DNA from 2 places in the Paenibacillus sp. CAU 1782 genome. Region 2 is predicted to be linked to the other one. Evidence: riboswitches for the same ligand, from Rfam matches in the RefSeq annotation. Region 2 holds a riboswitch; the other holds the start of a gene.
What was found. Region 2 has a riboswitch for ZMP and ZTP ahead of ACX93W_RS22985 (bifunctional 5,10-methylenetetrahydrofolate dehydrogenase/5,10-methenyltetrahydrofolate cyclohydrolase). Riboswitches for the same ligand answer to the same signal wherever they lie in the genome.
Positions count from the first base shown of each region.

Region 1: linked by a shared signal. The riboswitch ahead of rpiB (ribose 5-phosphate isomerase B) and the one ahead of ACX93W_RS22985 (bifunctional 5,10-methylenetetrahydrofolate dehydrogenase/5,10-methenyltetrahydrofolate cyclohydrolase) in region 2 are both predicted to bind ZMP and ZTP.

Region 1 covers NZ_JBTOLL010000019.1:6,296-18,834, reverse strand. Annotated here, with positions in the region: gene ACX93W_RS23520 (Ig-like domain-containing protein) at 1-537, shown strand, start outside; gene ACX93W_RS23515 (ABC transporter ATP-binding protein) at 723-1,679, opposite strand; gene ACX93W_RS23510 (ABC transporter ATP-binding protein) at 1,676-2,680, opposite strand; gene ACX93W_RS23505 (ABC transporter permease) at 2,712-3,653, opposite strand; gene ACX93W_RS23500 (ABC transporter permease) at 3,657-4,586, opposite strand; gene ACX93W_RS23495 (peptide ABC transporter substrate-binding protein) at 4,773-6,476, opposite strand; gene ACX93W_RS23490 (hypothetical protein) at 7,286-7,756, opposite strand; gene ACX93W_RS23485 (serine hydroxymethyltransferase) at 8,003-9,250, opposite strand; gene ACX93W_RS23480 (TIGR01440 family protein) at 9,291-9,902, opposite strand; gene rpiB (ribose 5-phosphate isomerase B) at 9,962-10,414, opposite strand; ZMP/ZTP riboswitch at 10,585-10,666, opposite strand; gene ACX93W_RS23470 (low molecular weight protein arginine phosphatase) at 10,729-11,319, opposite strand; gene ACX93W_RS23465 (manganese efflux pump MntP) at 11,396-11,956, opposite strand; gene ACX93W_RS23460 (L-threonylcarbamoyladenylate synthase) at 12,197-12,539, opposite strand, start outside.
Region 2 covers NZ_JBTOLL010000017.1:93,563-106,101, forward strand. Annotated here, with positions in the region: gene ACX93W_RS22975 (GNAT family N-acetyltransferase) at 1-655, opposite strand, end outside; gene ACX93W_RS22980 (hypothetical protein) at 869-2,266, opposite strand; ZMP/ZTP riboswitch at 2,501-2,580, shown strand; gene ACX93W_RS22985 (bifunctional 5,10-methylenetetrahydrofolate dehydrogenase/5,10-methenyltetrahydrofolate cyclohydrolase) at 2,635-3,477, shown strand; gene ACX93W_RS22990 (phosphotransferase) at 3,535-4,065, opposite strand; gene ACX93W_RS22995 (fibronectin type III domain-containing protein) at 4,368-10,022, opposite strand; gene ACX93W_RS23000 (HEAT repeat domain-containing protein) at 10,525-10,968, shown strand; gene ACX93W_RS23005 (right-handed parallel beta-helix repeat-containing protein) at 11,195-12,539, shown strand, end outside.

The DNA.
Region 1 (12,539 bases), on a different contig from region 2:
TCCGTTTCGATCCGCATCAAAATCGAGGATGAAATCGTGAAGCTGGTAGCCGAGCCCACCCAGGTCGAGCTTAATCCTGGACGTACCAAAACGATTAAAGTAACGGGTTATTACAAAAACGGAAAAACCGTCTCTGTAGGCTCCAAGGTGAACTGGAGCATCGCCCAAACGGCGGTTGCCGTATTAAACGGCTCCTCCGGCGTTAAAGCCGTCGCGCCAGGCGCAACGATACTGACGGGCACCTATCAGGAGCAAACCGTACAAATCGTTGTTATCGTTAAGCCAAAGCTGAAGTCGCTGCAATTGTCGGCCAAGTCGGTGCAGCTTAGCCCAGGATCATCCCAGACTATTTCGCTGCAAGCTGTTTATACAACCGGCACCCCGGTTACGGTAACGGATAGCGCGGTATGGACAAGCTCCAAACCTGGCGTTGCGACAATAAAAGACGGCAAAATTACAGCAATCGCCAAAGGCAGCACATCAATTAAAGCTACTTTTGACGGCAAAAGCGTAACCATCCGGGTAACGGTTAAGTAACAACCGTCTGGTTATATTGCTCGACTTATATAGCACAAAAAGACTTCAGGCAGTGATTGCATGCTGCATGAAGTCTTTTTCTATTTGGCATACATATGGTTTCTGGTTGCCATATGAATGGCCGCCGGAGACAAAAAAGAGGCATCCCTATCATCGACGGAGATGCCTCTTATATTCAAAATCGATTATGCATAATGACATGCGGCAAAATGGCCTTTGCTCACTTCAAGCAGCTGTGGCGCGTCCTTTTTGCACTTGTCGGTAGCAACCGGACAACGGGTATGGAACTGACAACCCGATGGAGGATTGATCGGGCTAGGCAAGTCGCCCTTCAGCACGATGCGCTCCCGCGTTGCTTCAACCTCAGGGTCCGGAATCGGAATAGCGGACAAAAGCGCCCGTGTATAAGGATGGCGCGGATTGTCGTAAAGCTCGCTGCTTTCCGCCAGCTCCACGATTTTGCCCAGGTACATTACCGCTACGCGGTCACTGATATGTTTAACCATGGACAAGTCATGCGCGATAAACAGATACGTCAATCCCATTTTTCGCTGCAAATCCTGCATCAGATTGACAACCTGAGCCTGGATGGATACGTCAAGCGCCGAAATCGGCTCGTCCGCGATAATAAACTTCGGATCTACCGCAAGCGCGCGGGCAATCCCGATCCGCTGGCGTTGACCGCCGGAAAACTCATGCGGGTAACGGATAGCGTGATCCGGGTTCAAGTTAACCAAATCAAGAAGCTCTTCTACTCTCTTCTTCCGTTCGGCGCGGCTCGACACCAGTTTATGAATATCGAGCGCTTCCCCGATAATATCCGTAACCGTCATCCGGGGATTAAGGGAAGCATAAGGATCTTGGAAGATCATCTGCATATTGCGGCGCAGGGCTTTCAATTCCGCGCCTCTCGCCTTGTAAATGTCTTTCCCGTCAAAAGTAACGCTGCCGCTAGTCGGCTCGTACAGCCGCATGATGGTACGTCCCGCTGTGGACTTGCCGCAGCCGGATTCGCCTACCACGCCAACCGTTTCGCCGCGGCCAATTGAAAAGCTGACTTCGTTGACCGCCTTCAAAATGTTGCCCCCGCCTAAATTGAAAAATTTACGCAGGTCTTGTACTTGCAATAATGGCGAACTCATACCGGCACCTCCCGTTTGGCATATGGGTGATGGAGCCAGCAAGCCGAGCTCTGGGATTCGCTGCCTTCAATATCCACCAAATCGGGGCTATTGGACACGCAAACCTCCATTGCTTCGTCGCAACGCGGACAGAAGCTGCAGCCAACAGGCGGCTTAATCAAATCCGGCGGCGTGCCGAAGATCGGAATCAGCGGCTCGTCTTTCCTCTGATCCAGACGAGGCAAGGAACGCAGAAGTCCTTTTGTGTAAGGATGCTGCGGATTTTTGAAAATCTCCCATTTGGTTCCTTGTTCTACAATTTTCCCGGCATACATAACGATTACGCGGTCGCAAACGTCGGCTACGACGCCCAGGTCATGCGTAATCAAGATAATGGATGTATCGAGCTTATTCTGCAAGTCTTTCATCACGCGCATAATTTGCGCCTGTATAGTCACGTCGAGCGCAGTAGTAGGCTCATCCGCAATGAGCAGCGCAGGATTGCAAGCAAGTGCAATTGCGATCATTACACGCTGGCGCATACCGCCAGAGAATTGATGCGCATATTGTCTCAAACGCGAAGCAGGGTTAGGAATGCCGACCAGGTTAAGCATTTCGATCGCGCGTTCACGAGCTTCTTTTTTGCCGACGTTTTGATGCTTGATCAAACCCTCCATAATTTGCGCCCCAACAGTCAAGGTCGGGTTAAGCGAAGTCATGGGATCCTGGAAGATCATGCCGATCTTGTTGCCGCGAACCTTCTGCATTTCTTTTTCCGACAAATCCAACAATTCCTGGCCGTCAAACTTAATGGACGAACCTGGTTTAATCCAGCTTGGCGGAGATGGGTTCAGTCTCATGATGGATTGAGCCGTTACACTTTTACCGGAACCCGACTCACCTACAATGGCTACAGCTTCGCCTTTTCTAACTTCAAAGCTGATGTCGCGAATCGCCTGAACCTCTCCGCTATACACTTGGAAGGACACGCTTAAATTTTTCACTTCCAGTAATGGTTGCATGATTAAAGACCTCCTCTCTAGAAGAAGCTAGTTATTTTTTCAGTTTAGGATCGAATGCATCGCGCAATCCATCGCCAAACACGTTAAAGGCAAAAATCGTCAAGCTGAGGAATAGAGCAGGGAACAACAGACGCCAAGGATAAATCATCATGGCTTTAACGCCGTCGTCAATCATCGTGCCCCATGAAGCGGCAGGAGATTGAACGCCCAGACCCAGGAAGCTCAGGAACGCTTCTGTAAAGATCGCGCTTGGAACCGTCAACGTCAGGGTAACGAGAATCGGACCCATCGCATTTGGAATCAGGTGGCGGAAAATAATCCGCATAGCGCCTGCGCCAAGCGATTTGGACGCCAATGCGTATTCCTGGTTTTTGAGCTGCATAATTTGGCCGCGAACAATCCACGCCATGTTAACCCAGCCAGTAATGGACATGGCAACGATAATCGTAGTTAAACTCGGCTCCATAACAACCAGCAGCAGGATAACAACCAGCAGGTAAGGAATGGAGTAGATGATTTCAGCAAAACGGTTCATCACTTCGTCTACTTTACCGCCGTAATATCCCATAATGCCGCCGTAAATAATACCGATCACCAAGTCGATCAAAGCGGCAACAACGCCTACAAACATGGAGATTTGCGCGCCTTTAAAGGTTCTAACCAGCATGTCGCGTCCCAAATCATCGGTACCAAACCAGTGAACACCGTCAGGAGCCTTATTGGTATTGGTCAATTCATTGGTGAAATGGTCAAATGGCGCCAGCCATGGAACCAAAAACGCTGCCGCGATAATCGCAATAATGATCCAAAATCCAGTCATCGCCAGCTTGTTTTCCATCATCCGCATGCGGATATCTTGCCACGAGGTTAAACTTTTGCGCGATACCACTTCGGCGGTATAATCATCGCGTTTTAGTTTTCTGAATAATTCCGGTTTAAGCAAATCAGATGCTTTTTGTTTTTGCTCAGACATGATTTATTTGGCCCCCTTTCCGGATCGCATCCGCGGATCAACAAGGACGTATGCAATATCCGCAAGGAAACGAGTAACCATCAGCAGAACCGCATAAAAAATGGTTGTGCCCATAATGAGCGGGTAGTCCCGATTTATAACACTCTCAACAAAGAACTTCCCGATACCTGGAATCGCGAAGATTTTTTCAATAACGACGGACCCCGTAATAACACCTGCCGTGAGGTAACCCAAGTAGGTTACAACTGGAAGCATGGAATTGCGGAGCGCATGTCGCACCACGATTACGTATCCGGAAAGGCCTTTGGATTTGGCAGTTTTAATAAAATCAGAGTTCAGTACTTCAATCATTGTGGATCGGAGCAATCTCGCGATAACGGCGATTGGCCCGGATGCTAACGCAATCGTAGGCAATACATAGTCCATGGGTTCATTTAACCCCGCAACTGTAAACCATTGTAGCTTAACTCCAAAAAAGTACTGTAGTAAAGGTCCCATGACCATACTCGGTATGGCTAAGCCGATTACTGCTAAAGTCATTGAAATATTATCAAGCATTTTGCGATGATGCATAGCTGCAATGATACCGAATGCACAGCCAGCAACAACCGATGTAACAATTGCCGAAATACCCAGCCTTAAGGATGGGCCAAAAGAGTTGGCGATCATTTTATCAACCGATTGGAACTTCTTTTTCATGGAAATCCCGAGGTCGCCCTTCACGAGATTCTTCAGATACGTTCCATACTGGACAATCAACGGCTTGTCCAAGCCATAATAAGCCTCCAGGTTTTTCTGGACCTGTTCGCTGGTCGCTTTCTCCGATTGCAGGGGGCTGCCGGGGATTGCGTTCATTAACAGAAATGTGGCCGATACCAGTACAAACAGAGATAGCAGCATAAATATAAATTTGCTTGCAATATAGCGGAACATTTCGTCACCCACTCTCTTCCAAATCTTTATGTGCATTTCAAAAGGGCATATATAGTTATTCTATATATACCCTTTTGAACCTTGCTGTTGTTAGAGCAAAACCGGAAACCGATGCCGCCAAAGACGACATCGGCTCTTAGAACCGCCTTCGCTCTATGGTTGCATTTAGATCATGCAGAGTGGGTGTTAGTTCGTTTTCTTACCGTATACCCAATCAATATGTCCGGAGTAATCGGAGAATACACCTTCAATATTTGCTTTTTTCAGTGTAGGCGTAGTGTAGTAGTAAACTGGCATAACGCCCATTTCTTCGATTGCAATTTTTTCAGCTTCAGCCAACATGCTCATGCTTTCTTCTTGCGTTGCAGCAACAAGAGCGCCGTCAAGCAGTTGTTGTACTTTAGCGTTGTTGTATTTACCGTCGTTGTTGCCGGACAGCGGGTGAATCAGGTCATACGTGAAGTTGATTGGGTGGTTGATGTCAGCGCCCCAGCCGGAACGTGCGATATCAAATTGGCCAGCTTTTCTGGATTCCAGGAATGTACCCCATTCTTGGTTAGCCAGTTTTACTTCGATGCCAAGCGATTTACGCCACATGTCTGTAAGAGCTTCAGCCAGCTTTTTGTGGCCTTCGCTTGTGTTGTACAGCAATGTTGTTTCAGGGAACGCGCTCAGGCCGCTTTCAGCCAAACCTTCTGCCAACAATGTTTTTGCTTCTTCAACGTTTTCGCTGAAGTAGCCAGTGTCTGGATACATTTCGCGGAACGATTTACCGTCAAGACCTGCGATGCTTGGCGGTACAAGACCGTAAGCAGCCGTTTGGTTAGCTTGCAGAACGTTGTCGATCAGAGCTTGTCTGTCGATAGCCATGGACAATGCTTTACGTACTTTTACGTTGTCGAAAGGCGCTTTGTTATTATTGAACAAATAGTAGTAAGTCGATGCTACGGAAGTAACTTCCGCGCTGCCGTCTGCAATCAGACCAGCAACAAAGTCAGTTGGAATAGTGCCCGCTTGAGCGCCGATCCAGTCGATTTTGTCTGTTTCGTACAAGCTATATACTGTGCCTGCATCTTCAACCAAAGAAATAGTTACGTTGGTGAAGTTGATAGCGTCTTTGTTGTAGTAGTCAGGGTTTTTCTCCATAACCAGCTTGTCGTTGTGAACCCAATCCTTCAGAAGGAAAGGACCGTTGGATACGATTGTTTTAGCTTCAGTAGCCCAGTCTTCTGCAGCATCAACTGTTGCAGGGTGAACCGGCAGGTAAGTGTAGTGAGCCAGCAAGCTAGTGAAGTATGGAGCTGGAGTGTACAGCTTCACTTCAAGCGTGTAGTCGCCAGTTGCTTTAACGCCAACTTGGTCAGCGTCTGTGATTTCGCCTTGGTTATACTTTTCACCATTTTCCAAGTAATACAGCATGTATGCATACTCGGAAGCTGTTGCAGGGTTCAATGTACGTTTCCAGGAATATTCAAAATCAGCAGCTGTTACAGGGTCGCCGTTGCTCCATTTAGCATCGTCGCGCAATGTAATTGTGAACGTTTTGCCGTCTTCAGATACTTGAATGTCTTTTGCAATTGCATTTTCTGGCTCGCCGGCAGTGTTCAGACGAGTCAAACCTTCATACAAACCAGATGCAACGATGCCGGATTGAGCATCAGTCATGAGGGCTGGATCCAAGCTTGGCGGATCGCTTGCCAGTGTGAAACGGAATTCTTGAGGAGCGGCTGTTTCTCCGCCTGTCTCAGTGTTGCCGCTTCCGCTGTTTTCTGTGCCGCTGTTAGTCGGCGTAGGCTTGTTGTTGTTGCTTGTGCAAGCTGTGAGCAGCATGCTGAACGCAACAACAAGAACCAGCATAAATTGTGCCGGCTTTTTGAAACTTCCTCTCACACCAATCAACTCCCATTTTCTATTATAAATTTTGTTAAAACCAAATGTTGGGGTAAAGATGGTGAAACTTGAATCATGTTATGATAATTAACATGAAAAACTCGTTTATTCGATGTTTATCAATATACATCTTAAATTAATCAATTGTCAACTCGAAAGTTCACTTTTTTTGTCTAACCAGCCCTATTTTTTACTATTTCCTGACGTTTTTCTTTTATGAGTCGCGTTTCAGAGTTATTTCTTTAACACATTAAAGCGGATTTGCATTAATACACGATTGCATTAATGCAAATCCGCGATAATGCGGCTCTGTATTACTACTCATTTGCACTGATGCGATTAAGTATTGACCCCAAAATGTCGCCATTTTCATGTGACATCCATCATGGTGAGCGGCTTTTGAGGGAATTATAATGTATTGCAAAAAAGCTTTTTACTCTTGAAAATGGTAAGCCCGCCGATTTTCACGGCGAAGTTCTCATTTTACATAAAAGTCATATTCATACATTTATAAAGTTTAATTTCATCGATTTTGTATCAAATATAATAATGAATAAAAATATCCTCCGTGCAATTTCATTGAAAAAGAATAATCTGAATAAAGCTTATTATGCCACGTCTGCTTGCTAAAAAATCCGTCTGTCTGTCCATTAAACGCAAACAATACTCTTTGGAGGCACAAACAGGAAAAAAAGCTCCCTTATATGGATTCGGGAGCCTCTGCCGTTTCACCTTTTATTTTACCAATCGTTGTATCGTACAAGTGGAACATGATTATTTACACGAACATCATTTTATGACAGCGCGTTTCAGTTGTCAAACCTTGTCTTGCCAATCCCCTTTGCAACAGAAGCCGCCAGCGCGAAGATTGAGAGCGTGTAGTATAGAAATGCTGGCTTTGCGCCCTGAGGAGCAGAATCCGGCGTATACACAGCCCTGGCGTAATCCATAGTCCCCGAAACGGGTTTGTCATCCTCTGCGTCCAGTCTAGGCAATGAGCCGGCAACCGTGTGAATAAAGCTGTCATCTTTTTCCCCGCCTGGACCTCCATGATGATTTTGTTCCTCCAAAGCAAATTCGGCGGGATCACTGGAATCGCCGCTCGATTCAGCCTGAACAGCAGAATACCTATTTGCAGGGCCATCTATTTGAAACTCGCCACCGGAGTTAAAAAGAACATATACCATCGTTATCGCTAAAGCAGCGGCCAAAAAGGAATCGCGGTATGGCAGCAGCTTTGTTATTTTCATATGACTCCAACTAATTGTCCAAGCGTTCATGTACTGCCACCTCCCGTCCCGGTCAGTTACTTTGATTCTTTAATATAAACGTTCCGATCTCTATCAGTATGAAAGCGATTCGTAAACAGCGCATTAAATCGGTGTTAATATATGGTAAATGTTATCAGGAACGAAGGAATCCGCTTCTACAATCAAAAGACTTAAAAAACAAAAAAACGCCGCCGGGCTAATAAAAGCCCATGCGGCGCTTGTTAGATATCCAGTCAAACGTAAAGAGGATACTGATTAGTATTGAATCGACGGGTAAAGCGGGAACTTGGCTGTCAGATCGGATACCAGACCGCGAGCTTTAGTCAGCACTGCTTCGTCCTCCGGATTTTTCAGCACCATAGCAATAACCTCTGCAATAACCTTCATAGCTGCCTCGTCCATGCCGCGAGTCGTTGCTGCAGGCGTGCCGATACGAACGCCGCTCGTAATGAACGGGCTGGTTGGGTCAAACGGAATGGCATTTTTGTTGGCGGTAATGCCAACGGAATCCAGTACATGCTCCGCTGTTTTGCCCGTAATGTTCAGATTACGCGTATCGATCAGCATCAAATGGTTGTCCGTGCCGCCGGAAACAATGTTCAGGCCTTTAGCCACTAGCTCTTCGGACAATACTTTTGCGTTGTTTAGTACATTTTGCGCGTATTCCTTGAAGGAAGGCTGCAGCGCTTCGCCGAGAGCAACTGCCTTGGCTGCGATGATGTGCATCAACGGTCCGCCTTGCGTGCCAGGGAAAACCGCTTTGTCGATCGCTGCTGCCCAGGATTTGCGGCAAAGGATCAGGCCGCCGCGAGGACCGCGAAGCGTTTTGTGCGTTGTAGTGGTGACAAAATGTGCGTGCGGCACCGGATTCGGGTGAAGTCCGGCAGCTACAAGGCCTGCGATGTGGGCCATGTCGACCATGAACAGCGCGCCTACATCGTTGGCGATAGCGGCAAGCTTTTCAAAATCGATTGTACGCGGATATGCGCTTGCGCCGGCAACCAGCATACGCGGGCGATGCTTGAACGCCAGTTTGCGAACTTCTTCGTAATCAATGGTGAAGCTGTCTTCCTGCACGCCGTACGCAACAAAGTTATACAGCAGGCCGGAAGCGTTAACCGGGCTGCCGTGCGTCAAATGTCCGCCATGCGCCAGATTCATGCCAAGAACGGTATCGCCAGGTTTCAATGCAGCAAGGTATACCGCCATGTTGGCTTGAGCGCCGGAATGGGGCTGTACGTTGGCATGCTCTGCGCCAAACAATTCCTTTGCGCGGTCGCGGGCCAGGTCCTCGACGATGTCAACATGCTCGCAGCCACCGTAATAACGTTTGCCGGGATATCCTTCCGCATATTTGTTCGTAAGCACAGTGCCCATCGCTTCAAGCACCGCTTCGCTGACGATGTTTTCGGATGCGATCAGTTCGATGTTGTCACGCTGACGTTTCAATTCAAGTCCTAGCGCTTTCAATACCTCTGGGTCTTGCTTTGAGATGTTTTCCATGTTCAAGTTCCTCCTCGTTTATCTTTAATTAAGTTTGATGTTAGTTGCAGTGCCCGGAGGCGTCTTCCTGCCCGGCAGCAGGCTGAATTTCATAGACGGCGCGAACGCCGCCGATCAACTTCGGTCTTGTATAAGCCATTGTGACATGAGCTTCGCCGATTGTTATGACAGACGGCCTCACGGGCACTGCCACGGGACGCAAATGCATGCCGATGAACGTATCTCCGATATCGATGCCCGCGTGCGCTTTTACGGACTCCACCAGACAGGGGTCCTCCAGTTGGCTGTAGGCATAAGCCGCCATGGAACCTCCCGCCGTACGCACCGGAATGGCGTGTACAGGGTCCAAGCCGTATTTTTCAGCAGCGCTCCGCTCCAGCACCAACGCCCGGTTCAGATGCTCGCAGCACTGGAATACCGTAACAAATCCGATATCTCTCCGGACCGCTTCAATGCCCGCATACAGAGCTGAAGCGGTCTCTAGCGCGCCAGCCGTACCGATGGCGCGTCCCAACACCTCGCTGGTACTGGTTCCGACAACAAGCAGATGACCGGGCTTTAATCCTCCCGCTTCCGCCAACTCGCGAACCGCCGTTTCCACTTGGGATGACCAGAGCTGAAGCTCCGGCGTAACGTGATTGTTTTGACTCATGCTGATTTCCGCTCCTTTGTTACAGCAATTTCTTGCAAGAAGGGATGGGAAACGCCGGCTTAAACCGACTGTTTCTCCTCCAGCTGCATCACCTTACGAATGCGTCCTGCATGACGCTCCCCGCCCGAAAACGGCGTTTCAAGCCAAGTGCGAAGAATTTCCTGAGCCAAGCCTGGTCCAATTACCCGTTCTCCCATGGCAAGCACGTTAGTGTCGTTATGCTCGCGCGTTGCCTTGGCCGAAAACAGGTCGTGCACCAGCGCGCAGCGAATGCCGGCATGCTTATTCGCCGCGATGGACATCCCGATGCCCGTGCCGCATATCAGAATGCCGCGGTCCGCATCGCCCCGAGCCACCAAATCACATACAGGCAGCGCGTAGTCCGGGTAGTCAACGGACTGATCGCAGTCACAGCCCACATCCTGTATTTCGTGACCCAGCGATTTCAGCAGCGGAACAAGTTCATCCTTCAAGCGGTAGCCGGCATGGTCTGCGCCAATGGCTATTTTCATCGTCATCTCTCTCCTTATCGTTCTTCTCCGAATTGGGGCCATCTTCACCAGCATAAGCCCTATGTCGATAGTATACCTTTTCCTCAGACAAGAAACGACAACAAAACCAAAAAACAAGCATACCGGATCAAAACAAAAAAAGAGCATGACATGCTCCTAACAGCATGTTTGCTCTTTGCCCAGGCGACCGGCCGTATAATCCGATGCTCCACCGTGGTTAGCCCACTTCCGTCGCCAGTTACATCGGAATCCGTATATGTGAGTCCATCATATCGCAAACTTGCAAAATAATCAATCCGCTTCTGACCGCCATTTTAGCGGTTGGGGCCTAGCTTATCCAGCAGCCTGCCCAACGCTTCCTGAATTTCCTTTGAGCAGCTATCGTACGTCGATAGCGAGCCGCCAAACGGGTCGGCAATATCAAAGCTTGGAATCCGTTTCTCCAGCTCCAGCAGCCTCTGCCTTTCTTCCCTGGTTAGCTGCCCGCCGATCGCACCCCTCATCTGCATGTCGGTGTACAGGCCCTCCAGCTCCGAAATATCCGCGGTCACGGCATCATCTCTATAAACAAATTCTTTGAGCGTATAGGTCTTGTCCACGGCCGCAGGATGAAAATGAAGCAGGTCCCGCTTATGCCCGCTTGTCATGGTCAAAATCAAATCCGCCCATTCAACCGCTTCCGCCGTAAGCCGGCTCGAGGAACCGGCATGGGATATATTTTTCCTGCGCAGGGATTCCAGCGCATGGCCGGAAACGGGCAGCCCGTCCACCGTAGAGACGCCTGCCGATCGCACCGTCACAGCGATGCCTCTTTCCTGCGCCATATTCCTGAGCATAGCCTCCGCCATCGGCGAACGGCATGTATTGCCAGTGCAAACAAATAAAATCGATTTCAAAACGCCCACTCCTTCCTTCGTTGAAGAGGCACTAACTGAGTTTGGCCAGGTCCTACTCAACCTATGTCTTTCAGTCTGCCAAGGCCTAAAAAATAAACAATATGCCAAATATGAATAAAATGGCTCCGCCACAGGCTTCTCCGTATTCGCCCATATTTCCGCTTACCTTTCTCCCCAGCAGCAGACCCAGCATCGACATCAGCCCGCCCAGAAGACCAAACATGGCAATAGTCAGCCATAAATTAGCGGAGAATACGCCTAAAGTAATGCCGACAGAAAAAGCATCGACGCTGACGCTGAATGCCAGAACGAGAAGTCCCCATAACGACCGATGGTCCAGCGACCGGACTTCCTCTCCCCGAAAGGAGCTGTACATCATATGAAGGCCCAGCAGCACCAAAAGCACGCCAGCCGCAGATGTGGCCAGCTTGCCGAGCAGCCCGCTTACCAGTTGGCCCGTCCATACCCCTCCAAGCGGCATCAGCACATGGAACAGGCCGATTACGAAGCCCAGCTTGGCGATATCCCGAAGCCGAATGCCTTTCAGCCCGATGCCAAGCCCCAGCGAAAAGGCGTCAAAACCGAGCGCCAACGCAATAAACAACAACGTAAGCGCTTGTCCGATAAATGCATGAGCATCCCACACGCCATCTCTCCCCCATGTCCGCAGCGTTCTTTAAATCAACATATGCGGACAAACGGTTAAACATGTCCTTTACCACGGAGGGGCGACAGCAGCATGCATTCAAAGACAAGCTGAGATCAATCTGCCTTAAGCGTGCAGGGACTCCTTCGGCGACTGGAGACTGGCTTTAATCTGCCTCACACTTCCACTGATGCTTCGGAGCTCGTAGGAACCATCGTTGCAACCTCCGAGTGCACTCCTTTATAGCTTGATCACCTTGCTTGCAGCTTTGCTCATGCGATTCATCAAAGCCCGGCCAATGCCCTCCTCGGGGCAAGACTCTGCCCACAAGGAAACGGCCTTTTCCTCGTCGAAACGGCGAAGAGCGGCGTATAAACGGACAGCAGCTTCGTCAAGCTTCAAGCGGCTTCCCATATCCATCACGACGTCGCCTTCATAACGATGGGCGCTTTCCGAAAATGCCAGTACGCCCGTCCGTTCTCCACGTGCGGAAGCCTCCGAAAGCCGGGCCGCAATAAACGCCTCCGTCTCCTCGGGATTCCCCTCAACAAGCGTCAGCACTCCCCGAGGCGCATAATGAGTA
Region 2 (12,539 bases):
CCTTTTCCGCAAAATAAATGGTCATGCCCTTTGTTTCTTCCTCCTCAGGGCGGATTAATGCATCCGGTGATTCCGGTTCATCGCCAAAATAAATCCCGTTTTGCCTCGCGATTTCATGGGCATCCTCATTGGTTGCTTTTCTGAGCGTAATTCCGCTCGTTTCGATGTGAAGCAGCTGGAATTGCTCCTGATTCAGAACCATTTCATATTCGGAGTGGTCGTATCGCGCCCCGGTTTCACGAATAAAGCTTTGCCCCGCCTCCGACTTTCTTTCGCTTAGAAGGAGCACGCTTTGGGCGTCGCGGCGATTCCATTCTTCTGCGGCTAACTTGAATAACCGGCTAAACACGCCTTGTCGTCTGTATTCCGGATGCACCATGCCATTCACTTCAATTTGCGATTCGGCGCCGCCAAAGCTGGACAGTCCAATATAACCGATTAATTGCCGGTCATCAAAATACATGAATTCATTTATAGGCATAATGCCGGACTTTGTTTCTACGGTTTGGGCAGCTCCAAGCTTATATTCTAGCTCAAGCTTCAAGGCGGTCTGGTCCCCGTGACAACAACGCTCCTGAAGTTCATGAATGACTTCATAATCCTCCTGATCAATGGTTTCCTTTAATTTGATCCAGGGTTTTTGTATCGATTTCATAGGGTCAGTTTCTCCTCTTGTTTTATGATAAGACCAATTGCGACAATCCAAGATGATCTCCACTATTAAAAAACGCCACCCCCATGTGAGCTAAGGGCAGCGGCGTGGATAACCATTCATATCGTACTATGACCACGGCTTAAGAACAATGTAATGAATAGCTATATTGAACTTTACTGCCCGGGGATCGTCAGATTGATTAAATGAGCAAATCTAGCTCTCCGCACTTTCTTCCAGCTTATCGGCAATAAAGTCTTTAAATCTTGTAAAATATCGCTCCGACGCCTCCCAGCGTCTAAGGTCCAAAAAGGACATATCCTGTAAGTCACATTCATCTGGCGGCTGATAATACCGGGAAACGTAGTCTTCGTTATCCAATACATAAAAATAATACGCTTCGTCCGGAGTTTTGATTTCAATCCTGGCAGACTGGTAATCTCCATCCTCATCCACATAGGCTTTACGGAAGGTGTAATATTTTGAGCCGTCCCACAATCCTTCATCCTCTTCTTCTTCATAAAGGAATTCCTGAATGGCAGGATGCTGCAAAATGGACTGCACAGACTGGACCTCCACGTTTCGCAAATAAAGCTCGGCCATATTGACGCAGGTCAGCAGCATCGTCCAGCAACCGCCAAGCTCGGCCAGCTGTTCTGGAGGAGACTCTTCCGTAATATCCTCCCACTCCGATCCTTCCTCTATCGTTCTTGTCAACAAACCGACGGAATGATCCGGCTCCACCCAAATATAATAGTGATTCCGGTTGTCATTCATATAGACGCTGAGATCCCGCTGCTCCCCGTCTGCGTCAATATGCTCCGTTTGAACTTTGAAAAACGCGTCTTGCTCCTGAAAATCAAACGATGGTTTATTTTTCGGCATCAAAATACACTGAGTCAACTTCAATATATTTTCCTCATTGATCGCGTTATGGGTAAAATAAATTGAAGCAGGTTGTTTAAGGGCAAAGGATTCATTTGGACTTTTTAATGGAGAACGCCCCTCTGCAATCACATTTACCAAAGACCAGAAGGAAAAGCCCGTATCATCCTCATCCATATCAAAAACCTCGTCGATCAACACCTCATGAATGCTCACCGGAAGCTCTTGAAAAACGCCGTCTCCGTCCCAGGCACTTACGATACAAGGGATAGACTTCTGCCCGTCTACGTTGATCCTGTATTCGTCATCCTGAACCAAAACCGCTACGTTAAGATGTCCTTTAACAATCGTTTCTCCATGGTTGTAGCTTCCGCAAAATAGTTCTTCAACCGCCAGATTACCCGACACATAAATCTCCTGACCGCCTGCCGTTATATTTTTTGCGCTCAAATTGCCGATTACCATAAGCCCTATGGCAGCGTCTGTTTCCTTATTGTAGAGATGGCCAACCGTAAAGTTTCCGTCTATAAAAATGAGGATGACCTCTTTTTGCTCTGGAAAAGGCTCTTCCCAGTCCAGATTGAGAGAAGGCAGCGTCAAATCTCCACCATAATAAGCAACGAGCTGATCGTCGCTGAAGTCACCGTAAAACTTTGCCCACCAAGATCCTTCCGGAAACTTGTCCGCAAGCTGGCTTAAGGGGAAAAATTCAAAACGTTTATTCATCATAGTCTTCCCTTCAATTCATATTGAATTAAACCCACTGAACTCTATTGGACCTGCTTTTTCGTCTATAAAGCTATCATAACTTTAATTTCCATCATTTACCCCCTACCTGTGTCCCGGTTTTCTGTGCTGTTTGTAACGGCATGTGAATCGGACTTAGTGCCTATCAACATATTAGTATTTTTCAGATGTACCAATTGATTTCCTACTGGCTATTTTGTATCATAAATATAAATTCAAACTGTGTGTGACTGGCGGAACATGGGGAACCATGAGGGAGCACATGGATATCTTGGCCGTACGCCTGGGCAGAGGTAAGGGAGCAATCCCTTGCCTTTTTATGTTTTATACAACAGTAAAGGGATGGTAAGATGATTAACGAAAAAATGATTCTTGACGGCAATGCAGTTGCTAAAAACATGAAAGAGAAACTCGTAGAACGGATCGATCGGCTGTCAGGGCGAGGCATTGTTCCATGTCTTGCAACTATTCTGGTTGGGGATAATCCCGCATCAGCTACTTATGTGCGAATGAAAGGGAATGCATGTAAACGGCTTGGCATTCAATCCTTGCGGGTTGACCTTCCTTCCAGCACCACAACAGATGAGCTAATTGCAGCTATTAACAAACTTAATGACGACTCAAAAATTCATGGAATATTGTTACAGCACCCTGTTCCTGAACACATTGATGAGCGGGCTGCATTTGAAGCTATTTGTATTGAAAAGGATGTCGATGGCGTTACAACTCTTGGATTTGCTCAAAATGCGTTCGGGTTTGCTGATTTCCCGTCTTGTACACCAGCAGCAATAGTTGCTATCCTGGAGTATTACAATATTCCACTCCAAGGTAAACATGCTGTTGTAATTGGAAGAAGCCCCATCCTCGGTAAACCTGTTTCTGCTATGCTTTTGAACAAGAATGCAACTGTCACCACCTGTCACTCCAAAACTGCTAATTTAGCCGATATTGTTTCACTAGGCGATATTGTAGTTGCTGCAGTGGGCAAGCCAAAATTCGTTCAAGGAGATTGGATAAAATCGGGTGCTGTTGTAATAGATGCAGGTTATAACGAAGGGAACATCGGAGATGTTGATTATGATGCCTGCATCTTGAATGCCGCTGCCATTACTCCAGTTCCGGCGGGAGTTGGACCAGTAACGATTGCAACCTTGCTGAAGCATACCGTTGATGCTGCTGATAAATTAGCATAATGTCTTGAGCAAATTGCACAAAATCCATGTCCTGGAAAACGAGCCTTAGAAGAAACTCTATAGGCTCGTTTTCTCTGCCTTAAACCCATTTCTCAACGTATCACACATTGTAGTCAACCGTTCAATGATCCACTGACGCAGTTCGTTAGGAACGGGAATTCCATACGATTCAAAAAACAAATGAATTCGTCGACGGCGCTCTGCAGCGTGCAAATCAGCTTCATACTCTACTGTTGTTTCCGAAGCATGGTGGGGTGAAAAGCTTGCAAGCTGAACCGACGTATAAAGAGAATACGCAATGTCCCACATACGCGGGCCAGGTCCAGCCATGTCAAAATCAATTAGCGCTACAGGATTTCCATTTTGAAAAACCACATTGTACAGCGCAGCGTCATTATGGCATATCACTTGGTGCTGACGATCATCGGCATAACTAAGCTGCCAACTGCCCTTCGTTAGGAGAGGAGAACCTTCAGTCGCATCATGAAATCGCCGTAAAAGACGCGCTACGCCCACAAGAGTTTCATCCGACCACATGTAAGATGCTAGTTCGGGATAATCGTTGCCTGACACTTCTTCCTGAGACACTATGCCTGTGCCTCCTCATTGCGGTGATTGATCATTTACTTTAATCCTGTTTTACCGTAATCGGATTATCTATGTCAAATTTTTAAAAACAGCTTTATCTCACGGCACGGTGCTGCTCCCGGCGTTGACGGGAAGGCAGCATCGTCGCTTCCATTAGTAGCTCTGCGTGAGATGCAATCCTTGCCGCACATCATACAAAAAAGATGATTTCTGCACGATACAGAAATCATCTTTTTGTTGTTTTACACTTGTTTAAGCTGCATTGACGAATTGACCTGTTTATGTTTGTTCTGAAGCTTCCGTTAGATCAATTCAGATTTTTGCAGAAGCTTCTGAATAATCGTAGCCACTTCAGCTCTTGTTATATAAGCCTTCGGGGCAAGCGTTGTAGTACTTCTGCCGGATACGATACCTGCTTGCACGCTTTCCGCAACGCTGCTTTGTGCCCAATGAGAGACACTTGCCCCATCCTGGAATAAACGCAACGTGTCATCAGTCGATTGTACGGATAGCTTTTCCTTTAACCCGGTCAGGGTCATCGCCTTGGAGAGGATCACCATCGCCTGCTCGCGAGTGATCTTCTCCAGCGGACGGAAGGTTCCGTCTGAGTAGCCATCAATCAGTTGATATTCGTATGCTGTATTGATCATGCCGCTATACCAATCCGAAGTCTTAACATCAGAGAACGGCGTAGCCTCGTTCTCGAGTTTAAGTCCCAGTCCCCGAACGACGATGGCTGCAAATTCGGCGCGCGTAATATCCCTGTCAGGACCGAACTCTTCATTACCGATACCGCTGACAATCATTCGGGAACCCATATCGTTCACGGCTTGTTTCGCCCAGTGTTTCGCAACATCGCTGAATTCCAGCGGATGCCAGACAACCGAGTAAGTGCTATTCGTCAAGCTGTTAATCTGGGCGTAATGCGTGCCTTCCTCGACAACGATTTTCGTCGGTACATGCCTTACTGCTCCATCCGGCTCCACCACAACGCCCGTTGTTATCTTGTTCGGATCAATACCCTTCGGAAGGGCAACGCTTCTTTCAACGTATGCTTTGAATTTCGACACTTCAATGGTTGTGCTTCCATACGTTGCGCTAATCTTAAAGTCCACCGGTGGAGCGACGAGAGTGAACGCGTTTTTCCCTGCCGCGTGGTCTACCACTTCCATCATATCCGTAATCGGCGCGGCAATTTCGATGCGAATTTTGATGTCTTGCAGGTTCAACTCTTTGCCTATTCGGGCGGATATAGCATCGATACTTATTTGATGAGCTGGCAACGTATATGTCGCCCGGTCCGTTTTAATCTCCAGCGTTGCCCGATAATTTTCCAGATTTTTAATCATCTGGCCGTTCAATTCACCGATGACAACATCCGATTTGCTATTAACCGGCAGGGTTACTACCGCGCCAAAACCCTCCGATTCGAGCTTTTTGTCCAGCTTGTCCCGGTCGACGGATATCGTAATGACGGTTTGATTGTTACGTTCTGATGTCGTAGCCGTTCCCGCGCTCTCCACTTTCCCGTTAACAAGAATGTCCACTCCGGTATTCCCGCTCGGCGGAACAAAAACTCCCGATCCGCTGGATACCGTATTAGTCATCACGTTGGAGACAATGTTGGAAGTGCCTGCATTTGTTCCTCCCGTTACAACAAGGCGGAAGTCATACGCCGTTGCAGGGATTAAGTCCGTCACCGTTGCGCTTGTTGCATTCGTCGCAATAGCTGCGCTCGTGGACGCCGTCGTCCATGTGTTCGTTCCCGCTGGCGATTGCTGAATAATAACCCCGGTTGCTCCGCTTGCCGCTGTCCAGCTAAACGTTGCTGTTGTGCTTGTAGCCGCTGTCTTCACGAAGTCGGAAAGCGCTACGCTATTCGTCGTCACGTTAGAAACAACGTTAGATGTGCCTGCATTTGTTCCTCCCGTTACAACAAGACGGAAGTCATACGCTGTCGCTGAAGTTAACCCCGTTACAGTCGCGCTTGTTGCATTCGTGGCAATCGTTGCGCTCGTGGAAGCCATCGTCCACGTATTCGTTCCCGCCGGAGATTTTTGAATGATGATCCCCGTTGCTCCACTTGCCGCTGTCCAGCTAAACGTTGCTGTTGTGCTCGTCTTCGCTGTCTCAGCGAAGTCAGAGAGTGCCACGCTATCGGTCGTCACATTGGAGACAGCGTTGGATGTGCCTGCATTTGTTCCTCCTGTCACAACAAGGCGGAAGTCATACGATGTTGCCGGGTTCAGCCCCGTTATCGTTGCGCTCGTTGCATTCGTGGCAATCGTTGCGCTCGTGGAAGCCGTCGTCCACGTATTCGTTCCCGCCGGAGATTTTTGAATGATGAGCCCGGTTGCTCCACTTGCCGCTGACCAGCTAAATGTTGCTGTTGTGCTCGTCTTCGCAGTCCCAGCGAAGTCGGAAAGTGCTACACTATCCGTCGTCACGTTAGAAACAACGTTAGATGTGCCTGCATTTGTTCCTCCCGTTACAACAAGACGGAAGTCATACGCTGTCGCTGAAGTTAACCCCGTTACCGTTGCGCTTGTTGCATTCGTCGCAATGGCTGCGCTCGTGGACGCCGTCGTCCATGTATTCGTTCCCGCCGGAGATTTTTGAATGATGAGCCCGGTTGCTCCGCTTACCGCTGTCCAGCTAAATGTTGCTGTTGTGCTCGTCTTCGCTGTCTCAGCGAAGTCGGAAAGTGCTACACTATCCGTCGTCACGTTAGAAACAACGTTAGATGTGCCTGCATTTGTTCCTCCCGTTACAACAAGGCGGAAGTCATACGACATTGCCGGAGTTAGACTCGTTACAGTCGCGCTTGTTGCATTCGTGGCAATCGTTGCGCTCGTGGAAGCCGTCGTCCACGTGTTCGCTCCCGCCGGAGATTTTTGAATGATTAGCCCGGTTGCTCCGCTTGCCGCTGTCCAGCTAAATGTTGCTGTTGTGCTCGTCTTCGCTGTCTCAGCGAAGTCAGAGAGTGCCACGCTATCGGTCGTCACGTTAGAAACAACGTTAGATGTGCCTGCATTTGTTCCTCCCGTTACAACAAGACGGAAGTCATACGCTGTCGCTGAAGTTAACCCCGTTACCGTTGCGCTTGTTGCATTCGTCGCAATGGCTGCGCTCGTGGAAGCCGTCGTCCACGTATTCGTTCCCGCCGGAGATTTTTGAATGATGAGCCCGGTTGCTCCGCTTACCGCTGTCCAGCTAAATGTTGCTGTTGTGCTCGTCTTCGCAGTCCCAGCGAAGTCGGAAAGTGCTACACTATCCGTCGTCACGTTAGAAACAACGTTAGATGTGCCTGCATTTGTTCCTCCCGTTACAACAAGGCGGAAGTCATACGACATTGCCGGAGTTAGACTCGTTACAGTCGCGCTTGTTGCATTCGTGGCAATCGTTGCGCTCGTGGAAGCCGTCGTCCACGTGTTCGCTCCCGCCGGAGATTTTTGAATGATTAGCCCGGTTGCTCCGCTTGCCGCTGTCCAGCTAAATGTTGCTGTTGTGCTCGTCTTTGCTGTTTCAGCGAAGTCAGAGAGCTCTACACTATCCGTCGTCACGTTAGAAACAACGTTAGATGTGCCTGCATTTGTTCCTCCTGTCACAACAAGGCGGAAGTCATACGATGTTGCCGGGTTCAGCCCCGTTATCGTTGCGCTCGTTGCATTCGTGGCAATCGTTGCGCTCGTAGAAGCCGTCGTCCACGTATTCGTTCCCGCCGGAGATTTTTGAATGATGATCCCCGTTGCTCCGCTTACCGCTGTCCAGCTAAATGTTGCTGTTGTGCTCGTCTTCGCTGTCCCAGCGAAGTCGGAAAGTGCCACGCTATCGGTCGTCACGTTAAAGACAACGTTAGATGTGCCTGCATTTGTTCCTCCTGTTACAACGAGGCGGAAGTCATACGATGTTGCCGGGTTCAGCCCCGTTATCGTTGCGCTCGTTGCATTCGTGGCAATCGTTGCGCTCGTGGAAGCCGTCGTCCATGTATTCATTCCCGCCGGAGATTTTTGAATGATGAGCCCGGTTGCTCCGCTTGCCGCTGACCAGCTAAATGTTGCTGTTGTGCTCGTCTTCGCTGTCCCAGCGAAGTCGGAAAGTGCCACGCTATCGGTCGTCACGTTGGAGACAACGTTAGATGTGCCTGCATTCGCTCCTCCCGTTACAACAAGACGGAAGTCATACGCTGTCGCTGAAGTTAACCCCGTTACCGTTGCGCTTGTTCCATTCGTCGCAATGGCTGCGCTCGTGGACGCCGTCGTCCACGTGTTCGCTCCTGCTGGGGATTGCTGAATGATAATTCCGGTTGCTCCGCTTGCCGCTGTCCAGCTAAATGTTGCTGTTGTGCTCGTCTTCGTCGAGCTGACAAAGTCGCTGATCGGTGCCATCCTGTTGATGCCGATCTTGTAGAACAAGGTCGTGTTGTCTGCCGCAACGACTTTAATGTATACCTCTGTTACTGAACCCGACGCAAGGTTTACACTGCCAACGGCAGGCGTTACGAAGGTACTGTCCGTTCCGTAGAAAGTCACCGCTGCGTCTGCGTCGTGCTTGACAATATCCCCAAACGATACAGTCGATACTCCATTTACTACGTTGATGCTTGCCGTCTTCGGCGCTGAACTTGTCCCTGCTTCCGCACCTGTCGTTAAGGTCTGACCCAATAGACTGGTCAAACTTGCGTCGCCGCTCAAGCCGGAAGAAGCGAAGAAGTCGGTTTGTTTGCCAAAAACATAACCCGCCTCACTATTGGATCCGTCAAAATACTGCAGCATCAGATTTCCAGTTGACGGAACGAACGGATAGAGTCCGTCCAATGCTTTGCCGATCAGGTTGTTTAATTCGGGTATATCCAATAAACCCTTAACCCATGTGTTACTTCCTGCGAATTTTCCGTAATAGTAAAATGAAGTAATATTGTATTCTTCATCAAATGAAGCTGCAAGTATAAACATATTATCGTTCGCATCAATAGCAAAAGGTCCCATAGGCTGCGTGACAAGCATCGCAGTTGCGCCATAGTCAACGTTATCGATCATTGTCGTTTCCCAGGAACCGTTACTCCCCGTATTGGATGTGATTTCAATTCCACCATTCCAAGAGTCGCCATAAAGAATATGAATGTGATCCAACGCATCTATCGCGGACCCATAATAAGAATAATAGTCACTATCTCCATTTACCACTTCTGTGGTTGTTGAATAGGGAGTGCTGGATGTATATATGCTAGCTCCAGCCGCCGAATCAATTGAATAAACAAGTCTGAAATTTCCGTTTTCATCACTTAAAAGGCTATTAATACCTCCACTATTCGCCATATTCAGTATTGCTTCGGACCATGTCGTGTTGGAATTCGAACCGGTTTGAATTTTCACGTGATAATCTTTTGAAGGTCCGTTGTTATATTTGACATAGGCAATAGTAGCCGCATCCGAAGAATTAACTTGAATTTGCAGCGATGTATAGTAGTCATGGACTACCGTTGAAGCTTGTGTAGGAAGAATCTGTGTCTCGATTCCGGTAAATCCGCTTGACCACAAACCACTATTCGTATCATATGTACCATAATATACGCCTTTGGAGTAGGAATACCAATTTCCGTCATTTATAGAACCAGTTTTTAGGAAAGCAACGTGTATCGTTCCGGTTGAATCGACCGCCATTTTTATTTCCCTGTAATAATCATTAAGCTGGTCCAGTCCTACCTCTGTATTGATACTCGTTTCCTCTGAAAAAGAATTGCTTGCCGAACTCCATTTATAGATTTTAAAATCTTGAATACCCTGCCCACCTTGAACAGCTCCCATTTCAGGATATGCGATATACATATCTCCGTTTGGCGCTTTGGCCACCGCCGATGGAATGCCATTGAAGTCAGGATAAGTATTGCCTGTAATTCCTCCTGAGGCTGATGCAGGAACAGAATGAAAACTAACGAGGACAAGAATGATTGCCATGAATGAAGAGAAAGCCTTATTAAGATAGTTCTTCGCTTGTTTTGCTGCATGGAAAAAATTTTTTTGTACCCTGATTCTTTCCGCTGTGGCCTTCTTCATAGTTGTTTTCCTTCTCCTTTGTAATGAAGCTTAGATTCTGCAAGAGAATTACATCTGTATTATCCTCGAAATTATAGCATGAATTTTAAGAATCTAAACTAAAAATTTCCCCCGATTTTCAACATGCTAAAGCGCTAACACACTTAGGCTTCTATCTGCAGATTCAGTATCGCTGTCTCTACCTTCAATTCATTCTCTGCTCTACCACTATTTGTGTTGCGGTTCCCGTATCATTTAGGTTATCAGGCGGTGTTTGTCCCGTCCATTCCTCGATTTCCCCGCGCTGAACAATCGGCTTAAATGAAGTAGTTTAGCCAGGTTCGTGCTATAATGGTGTTTACCAGATTAACATTCATCATTTTGCCGAGATGGCGATGATTAAGGAGATTAAACTTTGACGAACATCCACGATCTTGGAGCAGTTAACGAACTGCCAGAAAACTTTGAAGAGCTCAAACGAGCGGCTAATCGGAAAGCAAGCTGGAGAGAAAGACTGAATGCGGTGAACGAATTGGGAAACTGGGATACAGCCCCTACCATACAGCTGCTGCATTATGTTTTGGCAAGTGATCAAGTGTTTCAAGTGCGCGAAGCCGCATATCGCAAGCTCAAGCAGTTGGGCGAAGCTGTACAAATGCCTGCCAAAAACAAAGGCGAGCTGTTTAAAGGTCTTAACAAAATTTTGCTGAGGATTAAAAAAAGCCTTCCTGAAGGTCACACATTTGAGCAATTTAAGGAAAAACTGCAAAAGACACGTTCAGATATTTACGATACTTACGAGGGTGATAAAGATGCTGAGTTCGACTCCTGGCTCCATGGAATTTGGGAGACACTAGGTAGAAAATAGCCGCCGTTTCAAGCTACAATGTAGTCTTCCAGTACAAAGCCACTCCGGAAAAACGGAGTGGCTTCTTTATTTCTCATTAAGGCCAGCCTCTCGGGAACACCTATCTTCTGACCTGTCCCATTATATTTATTTTCCAGTATAATAATTTAATACATAAAATTATCCTGCCTTCAGCTTGCAAGGAATTCTTATGACTTTTTTAGGGCGGGAAGGAGGAGAGTTGTCTATGGAATATCATGTATCCATACATGGGAATGATGGGCAAAGAGGAACAGCCGATCAACCCCTTCGTACAATATCACGCGCTGCGGCTTATGCCATGGCTGGTGATATGGTTATTGTTCATGCCGGGGTATACAGGGAATGGGTTAACCCGGCTTATGGAGGAACAGGAGAGCATAGAATCATTTATCGATCCGCAGGAGACGGGGAAGTTGTCATTACGGGAGCTGAAAAAATTACAAACTGGAAATCTGAAGGGAATAATGTTTGGAGCACAGAAGTGCTCAATTCCATGTTTTCCGTTCGCAATCCCTTTGAAGTGGAGTTGAGCGGAGACTGGTTGTTTGACGGCCCCTTCCCGGTTCATCTCGGCGATGTATATTTGGATGGCAAATCATTGTATGAAGCCGCTAGCGTTGAAAGCGTTCACAAGCCCGAGGTTTGGCCCGAAGCCAAATATCCCAAGGATTCTCTGTTAAAATGGTATGCCGAAGTTAGGCCTACGACAACAAAAATCTGGGCCAATTTTGGCGAAAAAGATCCTCGCAAGGAAAATGTAGAAATTAATGTTCGTCCTTATTGCTTCTGGCCTGAGAAACCAGGACTTAACTACATAACCGTAAGCGGTTTCACACTTCGTCAAGCCTCTCCTCAATGGGCGCCGCCTACTGACTACCAGGAGGGTTTGATCGGACCTCACTGGAGCAAGGGTTGGATTATTGAAAACAATATTATCAGTGAATCCAAATGCGTTGGTATCAGCCTGGGTACCGAAATCGGTACAGGTCACTCCAAATCTTGGGAGAAGCATAGTAAAGGCGGGACTCAACGTGAGCAGGAGGTTATTTTACGAGCATTACGCTCGGGCTGGCATAAGGATAGCGTCGGCAGTCACATCGTTCGGAATAATGTGATTCATGATTGTGAACAGGCAGGTATTGTGGGTCATATGGGAGCAGCCTTCAGCCGCATTTACCAGAACCGTATTTACAATATACACCACAAACGGCTCAGACACGGTGCCGAAGTAGCGGGAATTAAACTGCATGCTTCCCTGGATACTCAAATTTGTGAAAATATAATCTATAGCTGTTATCGTGCCCTTTGGCTTGACTGGCAGGCTCAAGGCACCCGCATCAGCCGCAATGTATTTTTTAACAACCTTTCTGAAGACCTCTTCGTTGAGGTTTGCCATGGTCCGTATATGGTCGATCATAATCTGTTCCTCTCTCCCATGAACTTCAGGAATATGGCGCAAGGCGGGGCATTTGCTCATAATTTGTTTGCAGGCAGATTTGTCGTTCGTTCCGAGATTACCCGTATAACGCCGTATCACTTCCCTCATGAGA